One region of the Rossellomorea sp. GQ25 genome, then DNA from elsewhere that is predicted to be linked to it. Evidence: riboswitches for the same ligand, from Rfam matches in the RefSeq annotation. Region 1 holds a riboswitch; each other region holds the start of a gene.
The links. Region 1 has a riboswitch for thiamine pyrophosphate ahead of tenA (thiaminase II). Riboswitches for the same ligand answer to the same signal wherever they lie in the genome.

Region 1 (3,791 bases):
TCGAAATAAACAGGTGCAGCTCGAAGATCAGTTGGAAGATGCTAATAAACGTATTTCAGACTTGGTCAAGCAGGAAGAACGCCAGAGGATTGCCCGTGATCTACACGATACATTGGGTCAAAAGCTTTCTCTTATCGGCCTGAAAAGTGACCTGGCCAGAAAATTGGTAAACAAAGATCCAGAGCAGGCCCGAAGCGAATTAAAGGATGTTCAGCAAACGGCGCGAACCGCTTTAAGTGAAGTAAGGACAATGGTTTCGCAAATGAGGGGTATTCGACTAAAAGACGAAATCGTCCAGATCAAACAGCTATTAAAGGCAGCGGAAATTGATTTCGTGATGGATGATGAGGTCATGCTGCCCCAAGCATCACTCTTTCTTGAAAATATCTTGAGCATGTGCCTAAAAGAAGCCGTTACGAATGTTGTCAAACACAGCAAGGCGTCGCACTGTGAACTCAGCATTGAAGAGTCGGATAAAGAGATGACCATCATAGTGAAGGATGATGGTATGGGAATCGAGAGAGATTACACACAGTCTAAAGGAAGCGGTTTAATCGGAATGAGAGAACGGTTAGAATTTGTAAATGGAAGCTTAGACGTTTTTTCCGATAATGGGACCACTTTGATTATGAGAGTGCCGAAAGTAATCAAGCAAACAGACAGGGAGAGAATGGAATGATTCGAATTGTTATTGCAGAAGACCAACGAATGCTATTAGGTGCCTTAGGCTCGTTACTTAGCTTGGAGGATGATATGGAAGTGGTAGGGAAAGCCGACAATGGAGAAGAAGCCATTGCCCTCGTCCACGAGCTGAAGCCGGATATTTGTATCATGGATATAGAAATGCCGAAAAAAACGGGACTTGAAGCAGCAGAAGAATTAAAGGGTAAAGATTGCAAAGTGATCATTCTCACCACTTTCGCAAGATCCGGTTATTTTCAACGCGCATTAAAAGGCGGGGTGAAAGGGTATTTGTTAAAGGATAGTCCAAGTGAAGAACTGGCCAACTCGATCCGCCTGGTGATGGATGGTAAAAGAATTTATGCACCAGAGCTTATGGATGATGTGTATGGTGAAGAGAACCCCCTTACAGACCGTGAAAAAGAAGTGTTGGAGCTGGTTGCTGACGGGAAAAACACGAAGGAGATAGCCGATGAACTCAGCCTCAAAACGGGTACCGTCCGAAACTATATCTCAACCATTCTCGACAAACTTGAAGTTAAAAATCGAATCGAAGCCATCACTCAATCAAAAGAAAAAGGATGGTTTAAATGATGTGTTGGGACGGACCTCCAACTTGGAGGTCCGTCCCACTTTTATTTAGTGTTGTAATTACTTAATCTATGGTTTGTATATTTATAGATTTGTAACAGACACTTAATTTTGCTTTACAAGTGCTTTATTCTAAAAGGAATTTCATTTAAATTACAAAGGGGGTATCCTTTGCTATGATAGGTTTTTATGGAAAGGCCAAATGAAAAAATGATGAAAGGTTTTCTTTTTGGTGTTGACAAGTAAAAGAATCGTGGTACGATAACAACGAATACAAAATTTCATAGGACGATCCACTAGGGGTGCCTTCTAAAAGGCTGAGATTAAAGTGTGACTTTAAGACCCTTTGAACCTGATCTGGTTGAGACCAGCGTAGGGAAGTGGTGTTTGACGGTCACATAGAATCGTATTCTATCAAGCTGATCTCAAGCCACTTTCTGTATGCGGTATGCATAATGAAAGTGGCTTTTTTTGTTGCCCATTTCGGGTCGTCTGGAAAAGGAGAAAGATATTATGTCATTTACAACGTACTTAAGAAACGAAGTGAAGGAAATTTGGGAAGCGAGTTTTCACCATCCTTTCGTTAAAGGGATCGGAGATGGAACCCTCCCCCTTGAAAACTTCAGATACTACATTCTGCAGGATGCCTATTACCTCTCCCACTTTTCAAAGGTGCAGGCACTTGGTGCAGCAAAAGCGACAGACTTACATACTACATCCAGAATGGCAACACACGCTGTAGGAACGAATGAAGCAGAGCTTTCACTTCATGAAAATTTCTCGAATCGTTTGGGGATCACAGAAAAAGAAAAGCAGCAATTCAAACCGGCACCTACTGCATATGCCTACACGTCACATATGTATCGTTCTGCACAGTATGGAGGTCTCGCAGATATCCTGGCAGCCATACTCCCATGCTACTGGCTGTATTATGAAATCGGTGAGCGCTTGAAATCATGTGCACCTGAGGAAGGTATTTATCAGGAGTGGATTGCAGCTTATGGTGGAGAATGGTTTCGGGAGTTAGTGGAAGAACAAATTCATCGACTGGATGGATTGGCAGAAACGATGACCGAAACGGATAAGGAAAGAATGAAAGAGAACTTCATTTTGAGCAGCATTTATGAATTACAATTTTGGGAAATGGCATACACACTGGAGAAGTGGCCGTTTCAGACATCACTAGGTAAAGAAGGTAGAATACATGTCTAAATTAAAACTGACAGACATTTTAGTAACGGTCGTCATCTCAATAGGTTTTGGAATTATATATAAGCTTTGGGGACCGGTTTACAACTTGTTAAAGCCATTTGGATTGCATGCTGACCAACTGATCTATGGCATGTGGTTCATGGCGGCAACCGTGGCATTTTTAATCATTCGGAAACCTGGCGTCGCACTTCTGGCCGAGATTGCAGCGTCTTCAGGGGAATTTCTCATGGGAAGTGAATGGGGGCTTGAGGTATTACTATTCGGTCTGATTCAAGGTTTGTTTGCAGAGTTGATTTTTCTTATCACCCGCTATAAGCGTTTTGATGTCATCGTCATTTGTACTGCTGCTGTGGGCTCAGCACTTGGATCTATCTTGATGGACTACTTTAAAGGGTACATGGGAGACTTGGTTCTGTGGAATTTATCACTTTTCATTGGTGCCAGATTAATAGGATCTATCGTGATTGCAGGCATTGGTGCCTTTTATCTGGTTAGGGCTCTGGAGAAAACGGGGGTAACCAGTTTGGTCAGAAGTGCAGATCAAAAAGATTATGATGCATTGAATCAGTAAAGGAGGGAAGGCCGATGCATGTTGAGAATCTGCGCCTTACGTTTTCCGGTTCAGAGAATTTGATGTTTAAAGACGTAAGCCTTTCGATAGAAGACGGGGAAAAAGTATTGCTATTAGGTCCATCAGGGTGTGGAAAATCCACACTCCTCCAGGTCTTATCTGGTGTGATACCCCACTCGGTAGATGTACCGATGAAAGCTGACTCGATTAAACGACCTGATTCTTTCGGGTATGTCTTTCAAGATCCGGACGCTCAATTTTGTATGCCTTATGTTGATGAGGAAATTGCCTTTGTTTTAGAGAACCTCCAAATTCCAAGGGACGAAATGCCAGTGAAAATTAAAGAACTGTTAAAGAAAGTGAATTTAAAGCTGGGAAATACCCATAGCAAAATCTCCACTCTTTCGGGTGGGATGAAGCAAAAATTGGCCATTGCTTCCGCACTTGCGGTCCATCCCCATACGCTATTTCTGGATGAGCCTACAGCCATGTTGGATGAAGAGAGTACAAAATCTGTATGGGAAACAGTGAAAACGACATGTAAGGATAAAACGTTACTTATCGTTGAGCATAAGCTGAGTCACGTACTGGAGATCATTGATCGCATTATTCTTTTCGATGCTAACGGAAGGATAGTGGCGGATGGTCCAAAGGCTCACATTTTATCAAATTTCAGGGAAACATTGAAATCAGAAGGAGTGTGGTATCCGGAAGCGTGGAAAGATTATCTTTCTTC
Region 2 (3,791 bases), on a different contig from region 1:
TCGTCTGCCTGAATCCATCCAATGCCGAGACCGCTACCGGAAAAAAGCAGATCAAGGTAATGACAATGATTTTCGGCAATAGTCCAAATCCAAACCAGATAACAAGTAAAGGAGCCAAGACGATAATCGGAATATTTTGAGACAAAATCATAAGTGGATATATCGCTTCTCTTACTTTAGGAAGAAGGTGCAGACCTACTGCTGTCACGATTCCAATCGTACATCCAATTACAAATCCTCCGATCGTGAGGAGAGTTGTCGAAGCAAGATGTCCTGTAAACGTGGTCCATGAGGCGACTCCTTCCGCCCATATTTCTGAAGGTGAAGGCATTAGCCATGCCGGCACCTCAAATACTCTAATGGTGAATTCCCAAATGATGAATAAAAGGATGAGGACCAAGAAGGGTCTCCATCCTTTCGATATCCATGCTTTCATCCTTTATACTTCTCCGTTAATTGATTCATTTCAATCCCGACAGGCTGATATAATACCTTGATTTGAGAAATGACATTTGAGCTGCCCATTTCAATCATTCGTTCATTCATTTGTTCAATCACCTTAAATAAGTCAGATAGATTTCCTTCCATTGTCGTTTCTAATGGATGGACTTCATAACGGACACCTGATTTATCAATGATCCGGATGGCTTCATCCACGTATGGTATAACACTTTCACCATTTTTTGTCTTTGGAATAATTTGTATGCTCACGAGTGCGTTCCCCATTTTGTTCACCTCTTATTTTGGTAAGAATTCGTTTGTGAATGCTTTTTTACTGTCCAGTTCTTTATCTAATAAGTCGTTATCGTACATCCAGGAAGCATAGTTTTCCCAAACCTCCAGCTTCTGCTCTCCCCATCTGTCAGCGTCATCTTTGTATTTAGGAGCCAGCCATTCCTGACTCTTCATGACTAATTCTTTATCAAGATCCGGAGCTGCATCTAAAAGGATTTCACCGGCCTCTTCCGGATTATCGATTGCAAACTGATAGCCTTTTGAAGAAGCAGTTAAAAATGCTTTAACCGTTTCAGGGTCTTTTTCAATCATCTTTTCATTCGTCGTCAAGACAGGAGTGTAATAATCCAGTTTCTCAGAGTAATCCTTTACGTACATCATATTCAAATCCTCACCGCGAAGCTCTGCTTCAATACCTGTCCATCCATAGTAGATCCACGCAAAGTCAACATCCCGTTTCACGGCAGTAAAGAAATCTGTATCTCCCATGTTTACAAAATTCACTTTCTCTACATCTGCGTTTTCTTGTTTCATAATCGACGTCATGACGGCTTGTTCTACAGGTGACCCCCATCCTCCATAACTTTTCCCTTCAAAATCCTTTGGAGTCGTTATACCCTTATCCTTAGGTGAGGCAAACCCGGATGTATTATGCTGTATGACCGCAGCGATAGATACGAGTGGTACGTCCTGTACCCTTGCTTGTGTTACACTTTCCTGGTATCCTACTCCGAACTCAGCTTTACCCGAGGCAACGAGTTGATCTGCACCAGCCTCACCAGGTAAGATGATATCAACATCCAGCCCCTGCTCTTTAAAGTATCCTTTTTCTTTCGCAACGTATAAACCAGTGTGATTGGTATTCGGTGTCCAGTCCAGTACAACCGTAACCTTTTTAAGACCATCTTTCTGTTCCGATGTATTTCCTCCACCACTGCAAGCAGTTAAAAGAAATACAGAACAGATGATATAAATCCATTTTTTCATCATGATTCCTCCTCAAATCCTTGTATGTAGTTGTAACGTTTATTCTCTATTCTTCACTTAGTAGAGAGAATGAATGTATAACACCTTAGAACATTAGGACATAACAACAAAAAAGCGTCCCTAGCTTCAGCGAGGGACGCATCGTTAAACATGATTATGTAATGTTTAAGAGAATGTTTCCTACGCTGGTATCAGCCAGTTCAGGTTCAAAGGGTCAGTATCTGTCAGGATACAATCTCAACCGGCCACACCGGTCCCCCTACACTTGTACTATGAAATTAAACGTTATCTTCTTCCCTACTTTGCCACAGAAAAGGTGGATATTCAAGCATTTCCTCTTAAATAGATTTACATTTGAAAGGCCTGCTCATAAACACCGGAATTTACCAATCTGTTAATGAACGGAATGTATGTAGATACAACGTGTGAATATCCTTTTTGATTGTAAAAAAAGGTGTATTGAAGAAGAAAGATAATAACTAAGAATGGCATCAGTTCCTTTTCTTCCTGAGTTAAAGTACCATCGGACTGATAGCCCCCCATAAAGGCATGGATACATTCAAATTGCTCATCCTCCCCCTGCTTGACCTGATCTTTGAGCATCCCTGCAAGAAAGTAACAGACATCTGCTATGCGGGGTGCTTTTCGTATCCTCTCGAAATCTATGACTCCTGTCACCCTTTCTTCATTCATAAGGATATTACGCGGGTGACAGTCGCTATGTACGAGTTGATGGGTCAATTTGCTATAGGAGAAAGACCATTCATTTAGTCTGCCTAGAAACCCTTTTCCCCACCTTTCTATCATTGTAGAATCCTGTCCGCCTATCCACTCTCTCAAATGTGTTTCAACTTTCCATTCCTCTACCTCGTATTTACAGACGTATTGGTCTAGTCTGCCATGGAGTTGAGAGAGGTATGTTCCCACCTTTTTCAAAGAAGTTAAGGAATAGACTTGTACTGGTTTTCCTTCCAGAGCTTGATACAGGGAGTAGAAAACTTGATGTTGTTGTACATATGGCTGATGCGAGAATGTTAACAGTGGCTTTTCAACAGGAAGCCCGTTTTCCAGTAAAAAAGAAGTTAAGAGCTGCTCTTCTATTCGCTTCTCCACTGAAGAGTTCAATCTCTTTTTTAGATAATATGTTTTCTCCCGACTCTTCACCTTATAAACATTCGGATGATTGCCCACGGTCTCTATGCAGGAAGGCGAAACCTTCCAGTTCAATAATAGATCATGAAGAGGTTCAATCATTTTTAATTCCTTTCCAAACATAGTAATATACGTTTAGTATGACTATGAAAGAATGTCTACATACCATATGAAAAGAGGTTGCATAGATGCAAAGAATACAAATGACGGAAGACTTATCATTCTCAAGAATCATTCATGGGTTATGGAGACTTGCAGACTGGAATCAATCAAAGGAAGACACTCTTTCTTTAATCCAGCACAATATTGAAAACGGAATCACGACTTTTGATCATGCAGATATTTATGGCTCGTATACATGTGAAACGTTATTTGGTGAGGCTCTCATCCTTCAGCCATCCTTACGTGAGAAAATGGAGATTGTGACAAAATGCGGTATTGTCCTGCCTTCTGACAATCGTCCTGAACATAAAACACATCATTACAACACTAGTAAAAAGCATATTTTAGCATCAGTTGATAACTCCCTGCAGAACCTGAAAACGGATTACATCGATTTATTATTGATTCACAGACCAGATCCATTTATGAATGGAGAAGAAGTGGCAGAAGCCTTCACTCAATTGAAAGAGGAAGGAAAGGTCCGGCATTTCGGGGTATCCAACTTTAAAGTTCATCAATGGAATATGCTTCAATCCTACTTACCGTTTCCATTGATCACAAATCAAATCGAATTATCTGCATACAACTTAGAAAATTTTGAAGACGGTACGTTAAACCTTTGCCAGGAGAAGCGTGTCGCGCCGATGGCCTGGTCGCCACTCGCAGGCGGGGCGATTTTCAGAGGAGAAGATGAGAAAGCCGTTCGTCTTCAACATATATTGAAGAAGGTCCAAGAAGAAACAGGCGCAAAGGGA
Region 3 (3,791 bases), on a different contig from region 1:
TGCCTTACATAAAGTCAGTACTGAGATGAAAGTGGAGAACATTTTATTTAAATACGCTCATTTACTGGCAAATGTCCTGTTTGTGATGGCCGTGTATGTGAATAAATGTGAAGGGATTGAAGAAATTCCTTTTGTAAGTAAATCGTATATAGATAAAATTTAGAGAAGCGGGGAAGATGAAATATGAAAAAATCATGGTTAAATAGTCTACTGCTATCAATCATCCTGGTTGTTTTCGCAGGGTGCAGCAATGGGGAAGAAGTAACATCCACAAAGGAAGTCAAGTCTAAAAATGAGTCTTATTCTGTGACCGATGACAGGGGAGAAGAGATTAGCTTTGAGAAAGTGCCAGAAACCGTTATTTCCTTACAGCCGAGTAACACAGAGATTCTTTTTGCAATAGGAGCTGGAGATAAGGTAGTCGGGGCAACTGAATTCGACAACTATCCTGAAGAAGCGAAAGAGATTAAAAGAGTATCGGATTCCATGACGGTCAATGCGGAAGAAGTCATTGCACTAAAGCCAGATGCTGTCATTGCATATACCACTGGAGATGATGCCGGGGTGAAGCAGCTTGAAGAGGCGGGATTAAAGGTATTCGTTATTCAATCTGCCCAAACCTTTGAAGATGTTTATGGGGATATTAAACAAATTGCAACCGTAATGGGAGTAGAGAAGAAGGGGAACGAATTGGTAGATGGCATCAAGGAAGAGATTTCAGATGTGAAAGAAAAAGTAAGTACACTAAAGGAAAAAGAACAAGTATATTTTGAAATCAGTCCCTCCCCTGATATCTATACAGCAGGAGCAGAAACGTTTCAGCAAGAAATACTGGAAACGGCCGGGGTCGAGAATATCTTTGGAGACCAAAAAGGCTGGGTGAAGGTAGGAGAAGAAGAAATCATTAAACGTAATCCTAATATGATTTTAACTACAGTGGGGTACGTCGACGAGCCGACAGCTGAAATCAAGTCCCGGGAAAGCTGGAAAGATGTAAAGGCAGTGAAAAATGATCAAGTCCATTTCCTGGATTCAGATATTATGTCAAGACCGGGACCACGTATCGGTGAAGCGGTTGAGCTAACGGCTGAAACGGTGTATCCGGACTTGTTTTCTGAATAAAGTAGGATGTTAGATTGGAGAAGACAGTGATTTGTATGTGGAATCATTGTCTTTTTCATCTCAAGTTCTACAATTTTCGGACCATTATGATAAAGTAAACGTAACAACATCACGATAGGAGAAATCAACATGAGCAAACTGGAAGTCATTGTTTTGAATGAGGAAGATGCAAAAGTGGCAGAAACATCCGGAGCAGATCGACTTGAATTGGTATCTGACATACACGAGGGAGGATTAACTCCTGAATATCGTATGATAGAAAATGTATTGAAGGCTGTTTCGATTCCTGTTCAGGTTATGATTCGTTTACATAGTAAATCTTTCTCGTATGATGCCGAAGAATTGCGCGTCATGATGGACCAAGTAAGGACCATAAATGAAATGGGGGCCCCGGGCATCGTTTTTGGTGCTTTATCCAAGGAAGGGAAACTTGATTCCCATGCTTTAAAGGAAATCGTACAAACTGCGAAGGGTCAGTCAATTACTTATCACCGGGCTATCGATGTGTCTTGCGGTCCATTAGACTTATGCAAAGAATTATTCCATTCAGGATTGAACGTTGATCGAATTCTCACATCTGGAGGAAAACCTGAAGTGAGCGAGGGATTGGACGTGATTAGTACAATGAGGGAAATAGAAAAGATCGGCGGCCCAATTATCATGCCTGGATCAGGGTTAACCGTGGAGAATATAGGAGAAATACACAATAAGCTAAATGCACGGGAATATCATGTTGGATCAGGTGTTCGTAAAGACGGGAGCTATGACTTAGGAATAGACCCTGAAAAGGTAATGAAAATCAAACGGGTGATCACATCATAATTTGATTTGTTACTATACTACTATTTGAAAAAAGAATGGATTGTGGTAAAAATAGTATGTAACAACATACTATCAATATTTCTACTGGGGGAGTCCGATATATTGCTTGGACTGAGAGGAGAACGCATAAGTTCTTTGACCCTTTGAACCTGATCTGGATGATACCAGCGTAGGGAAGTAGTACGAAGCGTTTTTTTTTGTGTTTTGTGACGCTTACTACTTTTTGACATTTCGGGTTCTGATTATTCAGGACCCTTTTTTGTGTCTTCATGTCCTTTTTTTGAGAAAGAGGAATGCCCGATGCAGTAACTTCCTGGTCCTATCATAAGGAGGAGAAGTTAAGTGGCAATCGAGTTAAAATCGCAATTTACAAACAGTAAAAAAGTGTATGTAGGAGGGTCCAGGCCTGACATAAACGTTCCGATGAGAGAAATTGAACTTAGCAGAACGAATGCTTCCTTGGTCGATGAAGAGAATGAACCGGTTCGTGTATACGATACAAGCGGACCTTATACAGATGAGCATTACCAAGTCGATATTAATAAAGGGTTACCTTCCGTTCGCACAGAGTGGATCCTGGAACGTCAGGATGTCGAGGCTTACCCGGGACGTGAAATCGAACCGGAAGATAACGGCTATAAAGGAAAAGATCCTCATGCAAACGTAGAGTCGTTCCCTACAATCAGACGTACCCCAATGCGTGCAAAAACGGGTCGTAATGTGACTCAAATGCATTATGCAAAAAAAGGAATCATTACACCGGAAATGGAATTCATCGCTATCCGGGAAAATGTTGATTCTTCATTTGTAAGAGAAGAAGTAGCAAATGGCAGGGCCATCATTCCGGCTAATATTAATCATCCTGAATGTGAACCGATGATCATCGGTCGTCACTTTCATGTGAAAATAAACGCGAATATCGGGAACTCGGCCGTATCATCTTCTGTTGAAGAAGAAGTGGAGAAAATGACGTGGGCAACTCGTTGGGGTGCCGATACAATAATGGACTTATCAACAGGAAAAAACATTCATACTACAAGAGAGTGGGTGATTCGAAATTCGCCTGTCCCTGTTGGTACGGTACCGATCTATCAAGCGCTTGAAAAGGTAAACGGGATTGCCGAGAATCTTACATGGGATGTGTACAGGGATACATTGATCGAACAGGCGGAGCAGGGGGTTGATTACTTCACCATTCATGCAGGTGTATTATTGCGTTATATTCATCTAACAGCTACTCGTACAACAGGCATCGTATCCCGTGGAGGTTCAATCATGGCACAATGGTGTCTTGCCCATCATAAGGAGAACTTCCTTTACTCACACTTTGAAGATATTTGTAAGATTTTAAAAGCCTATGATATCTCCGTTTCCTTAGGTGATGGTCTAAGGCCCGGGTCAATAGCTGATGCGAATGATGAAGCGCAGTTTGCAGAGCTTGAAACATTAGGCGAGCTAACCAAAATTGCTTGGAAGCATGATGTACAGGTGATGATTGAAGGCCCTGGACATGTACCGATGCATATGATTAAAGAGAATGTGGATAAGCAAATGGAAATCTGTCATGAAGCCCCTTTTTATACATTGGGGCCATTAACGACCGATATAGCACCGGGGTATGATCACATCACTTCTGCCATAGGGGCGGCCATGATCGGCTGGTTTGGAACAGCTATGCTGTGCTATGTAACACCTAAAGAGCATCTGGGATTACCGAATAAAGATGATGTGAGAGAGGGTGTCATTGCTTATAAAATAGCAGCACATGCAGCGGATTTAGCGAAAGGGCATCCAGGGGCACAAGTTAGAGATAATGCTGTTTCTAAGGCTCGATTTGAATTTAGATG
Region 4 (3,791 bases), on a different contig from region 1:
ATGAGATCCTTAAAAGAATCAACGGGATTGTCGATGCAATCATACAAGAGGGTGAAGACGTTCTCATTGTAGGCCATGGCGGGATTATGATGTTTATGAGAAAAGAGCTGATTAAACGAGGGTTTAGAGGCCCTAAGTTTAGAAGACCAGCAAACGGGAAGCTATATGTTTTTAAAGACAAAAAAGGATGATTCCTGGGAATCATCCTAAGTCATTTCTTTATAAGGTCAGTTCTTAACAATCAATAATATCTTTCCTTCATCGAGCTTTTCTTCGTACTGATCCGCTTCTTCGTGGGAAAATCCAACTTCCATCAGCTTGTTTCGGAGTTCGTCACCTTTTTTCAGAATCATGTTCCCTACTGCAGTCCCGATACCTGTTTCCTTGACACCAATCTCATTGGCGTCAGCCCGATCAGCGACTCTGTCCGTCCGGTCATCATCATGGGATAATACATAAAGATTGTGTTTGTCGATACCTTGAGAAGAAAGCTTTTTAACTTCTGTAATTAATTCCTTATCGTCATAAAATTCCTTAACAGTCGGTTTCATTTCAATCTCCTCCATCATTCAAATTGATTTGTCGTTTATCTTTTCCCACGGGTTCCTAATGGTAAACCTTTGGAGATGTGGGTATACCTATTATTAATGTGAAATCAGAGAAGGGAGATCTCAAGATATGGAAGAAGTTCATTCTTTAGAAACCATCAATGCTACACTTGCTGCAGAAAAGCTGGTGTTACTATACATATCCAGACCCAACTGTTCTGTTTGTCACGCTCTCTTGCCACAGGTGAAAGGGTTACTAGAAGAGTTTCAAGATGTTATGTCCATCCATGCCGATGCAGAAAAAATACCGGAAATAGCTGGTGAGTTCTCCATCTTCACTGTGCCGGTCGTCATCGTTTTTGTATATGGAAAAGAAATGTTCAGGAAGGCACGCTTCGTTCCAATCGAGGAATTACATAGCCAAATGACTCGTCTGGTGAAGATGTTAGACCACTAAACAAACGTTTGATTAAGATTGGAATTTGTTGATCTGACAAGGTTGAAAGGGTTAAACGGTTGTTTAATACTGTGGAAATTTAAAATCGAGAGCCGTTTTTATTTGAAGTTCTATAGCAATAAAAAAAGAGCTGCTAAAAAAAGTGGCTCTTTTGTCATGGTTCAGTGAATAGGTATATAATAGAAAGTATAGGAGTATAGTAGTTGTGAAGAAATTAAAGGGGGCTTGATGAATGATCAGATTGTCTGGAACAAAGAAAGTCATGTTACTGGGTTTAGCAATCATCCTCATAATAGTAGCCAACCGGATTTCTAGTGTACAACACCTGACAGCAAGAATCGCCACCAACCTGTATGTGAGCCTAAAGTATCAAGATCTGGATCTCGAATACCAGAACGTCGAATTTTCACCCCAGTTTGGAGATTATTCTGTAGCGTATAAGGACAAGGACGGAAAAGTCTATGGATTCATGGTTACCCCTAAGTCAATGCCCGTCATCATACTTCATGACCCTCTTAATGAGTCACCTTAAACAAGAGCGAAATCAAAGAGTGAACCTATCTATCTTTCATAATTTCATTCTTCATGTATAATAAAATATAACAACTTTATAAACGTTACCACAAGGGGAGCGAAAGCTGAGAGTGAACAATCTGTTCTGACCCTATGAACCTGTTAGTTAGTACTAGCGTAGGGATGTGGAAAATAAGCGGCATCTTGCTTATTTTGCTTTTTACATTCAGCCCCCTTATGGTTTCGTTTCATCAACCCTAGGGGGATTTTTCATGAAAAATATACGTCTTGTCATTTTACTTGAAGCCTCATTGATGGCGGCATTCGCCGTTATCCTTGATATGCTTCCGTCTATTAAGCTATCACCCAGTATCTCCATTTCGATAGCAATGGTTCCTATTTTTCTATTGTCCTATCGAAGAGGATGGAAGGCTGGGATACTGGCTGGATTTGTATGGGGGCTATTGCAGATTGCCTTGGGTGATGCTTGGATTGCAACTCCTGTGCAGATGGTAGTTGAATATTTCATCGCCTTTGCCTTTATTGGTCTTGCCGGAATCTTTTCCGGTAAGATCCAAGCCTCATTAAGAAGTAACCATCGATCTAAAGCGGTAATGTGGATAGTGGCTGCTACTTTTTTAGGCAGTCTGGCTCGATATTTTTGGCACTTTATCGCAGGCTTTGTCTTCTTCGCAGAATATGCGCCGAAAAGCATGTCGCCACTACTTTTTTCATTAGTAGCAAACGGAATCACCATGCTGGGCTCAGCTCTTCTCTGTACAATCGCTCTGCTGATCTTACTCAACACAGCGCCAAGGTTGATCAGAGTTAGGATATCTCCACAAGAAAGCAGCCGAAAGGCATCATAAAGTTATCTGGACCCGCCCCTACAAAGAGGCTGGTCTTTTTTATGTGAAAATACTCCCCAGGTCCTAGAAACATTTACTTCTACGGCTTCTGTTTGCATGTTGGCGATTTTTTTATACTTAAGATATTCGTTCATATAGGAGTGACCTTGATGGAAGAAATTATGTCAAATATAGCGGCTGAGTGGGGAATATGGGGTGTATTGCTTTCTCTATTTATTGAAGGAAGTGCTTTCCCTTTTGTAGGCACTTTTTTTATCGTAACAATGGGATTTATTTTAGAATTAACGTGGATGGAGATAGGAGTCATTTCTCTAATAGGAAGCTTTCTTTATACAGTGGGGAGCTATATTCCTTATTTTATCAGTTTAAAATTAGGTGCGAAGCTGGAGGCAAGGTTGAAACCTGAAAAACGGAAGAAGCTCAAAGAAGCTCAGGAAAAGTTCAACCGCTACGGAATCTGGAGCGTAGCAATCGCAAGCCCCCTTCACTTAGGAAATGTCATTCCCTTCATGGCAGGCATGGCAAAAATGAATCTGAAAGTGTATTCCCTCCTTACTATGCTAGGGATCGCTCCGTCTACCTTTTTTTTCTTAAGTATTGGCAAGTTTTATGAGGGTGATAAAGAAGTGATCCTGGGGGTGGTAGAAGAATATCAAATGTTGGTTCTGACAGGGTTTGTGCTGGTAACTGTTTTGTACACTCTTTTCAAAAGGAAGAGAGAGAAGGGCATAGGAGGATGATTAGTAAAGATTCGGAGTCTAGATTTTTCGACAAGTTGCTCATAATCCTTTAAAAGTGGCTCATAAATCCTGAAACCGGCTCATAAACAGCCGGAACCAGCTCATAAATCCCTCACCAGCTCACTTGGTCGGCATTCAATATTCATTTTTGGGGGAAAGGTACATTTTCCCGAAAGATTACCCACTAATTCAACCCAAAAACCCTCTACACAGATTAAATCTACGTAAAATCATCCCGTTCCTCATTGATTACACCCCTTCTTTCCTATAAACTAGACCTATTCAAAAAATAGCACGTGTGGAGAGATCGTATGGAAGCAAAAATGATAAGAAGATATGACATTATGGAGGTCAGCTTGCTGGCGGGTAAGATCATGTTGCAAAGTGGTGCAGAGACGTATCGCGTCGAGGATACGATGATGCGCATCGCCGCTTCTTATGGGATTTCAGAATCTCACAGTTATGTGACGCCTACCGGGATCATCTTCTCGATTGAAACGTCTGAACCAACGAAAACGAAGTTGATTCGAATTAACGAGCGATCGACTGATCTTGAAAAAGTAACCCTCGTGAATAGTATTTCAAGGCAAATCAGTAAGGGGCACCTCACCGTTGAGGAAGCATACAATGCCCTGGAAAAACTGGATCAATCTAATCTATCATA

Region 2: another riboswitch for thiamine pyrophosphate. It lies ahead of AC6CIB_RS17270 (ABC transporter substrate-binding protein); the one in region 1 lies ahead of tenA (thiaminase II).
Region 3: another riboswitch for thiamine pyrophosphate. It lies ahead of thiC (phosphomethylpyrimidine synthase ThiC); the one in region 1 lies ahead of tenA (thiaminase II).
Region 4: another riboswitch for thiamine pyrophosphate. It lies ahead of thiT (energy-coupled thiamine transporter ThiT); the one in region 1 lies ahead of tenA (thiaminase II).

The regions. Positions count from the first base shown of each region.
Region 1 is NZ_JCAXEQ010000001.1:346,332-350,122, forward strand. Features, by position in the region: gene AC6CIB_RS01880 (sensor histidine kinase) at 1-679, shown strand, start outside; gene AC6CIB_RS01885 (response regulator transcription factor) at 676-1,275, shown strand; TPP riboswitch at 1,561-1,668, shown strand; gene tenA (thiaminase II) at 1,786-2,484, shown strand; gene AC6CIB_RS01895 (ECF transporter S component) at 2,477-3,055, shown strand; gene AC6CIB_RS01900 (ABC transporter ATP-binding protein) at 3,070-3,791, shown strand, end outside.
Region 2 is NZ_JCAXEQ010000005.1:310,702-314,492, forward strand. Features, by position in the region: gene AC6CIB_RS17260 (ABC transporter permease) at 1-436, opposite strand, end outside; gene AC6CIB_RS17265 (MTH1187 family thiamine-binding protein) at 433-726, opposite strand; gene AC6CIB_RS17270 (ABC transporter substrate-binding protein) at 739-1,722, opposite strand; TPP riboswitch at 1,883-1,993, opposite strand; gene AC6CIB_RS17275 (phosphotransferase enzyme family protein) at 2,071-2,976, opposite strand; gene AC6CIB_RS17280 (aldo/keto reductase) at 3,063-3,791, shown strand, end outside.
Region 3 is NZ_JCAXEQ010000009.1:7,782-11,572, forward strand. Features, by position in the region: gene AC6CIB_RS20815 (cobalamin adenosyltransferase family protein) at 1-163, shown strand, start outside; gene AC6CIB_RS20820 (ABC transporter substrate-binding protein) at 184-1,122, shown strand; gene AC6CIB_RS20825 (copper homeostasis protein CutC) at 1,252-1,944, shown strand; TPP riboswitch at 2,021-2,137, shown strand; gene thiC (phosphomethylpyrimidine synthase ThiC) at 2,287-3,791, shown strand, end outside.
Region 4 is NZ_JCAXEQ010000002.1:970,528-974,318, reverse strand. Features, by position in the region: gene AC6CIB_RS10600 (histidine phosphatase family protein) at 1-191, shown strand, start outside; gene AC6CIB_RS10595 (YflT domain-containing protein) at 228-551, opposite strand; gene AC6CIB_RS10590 (thioredoxin family protein) at 679-1,005, shown strand; gene AC6CIB_RS10585 (hypothetical protein) at 1,238-1,537, shown strand; TPP riboswitch at 1,621-1,719, shown strand; gene thiT (energy-coupled thiamine transporter ThiT) at 1,791-2,387, shown strand; gene AC6CIB_RS10575 (DedA family protein) at 2,537-3,127, shown strand; gene AC6CIB_RS10570 (threonine/serine exporter family protein) at 3,439-3,791, shown strand, end outside.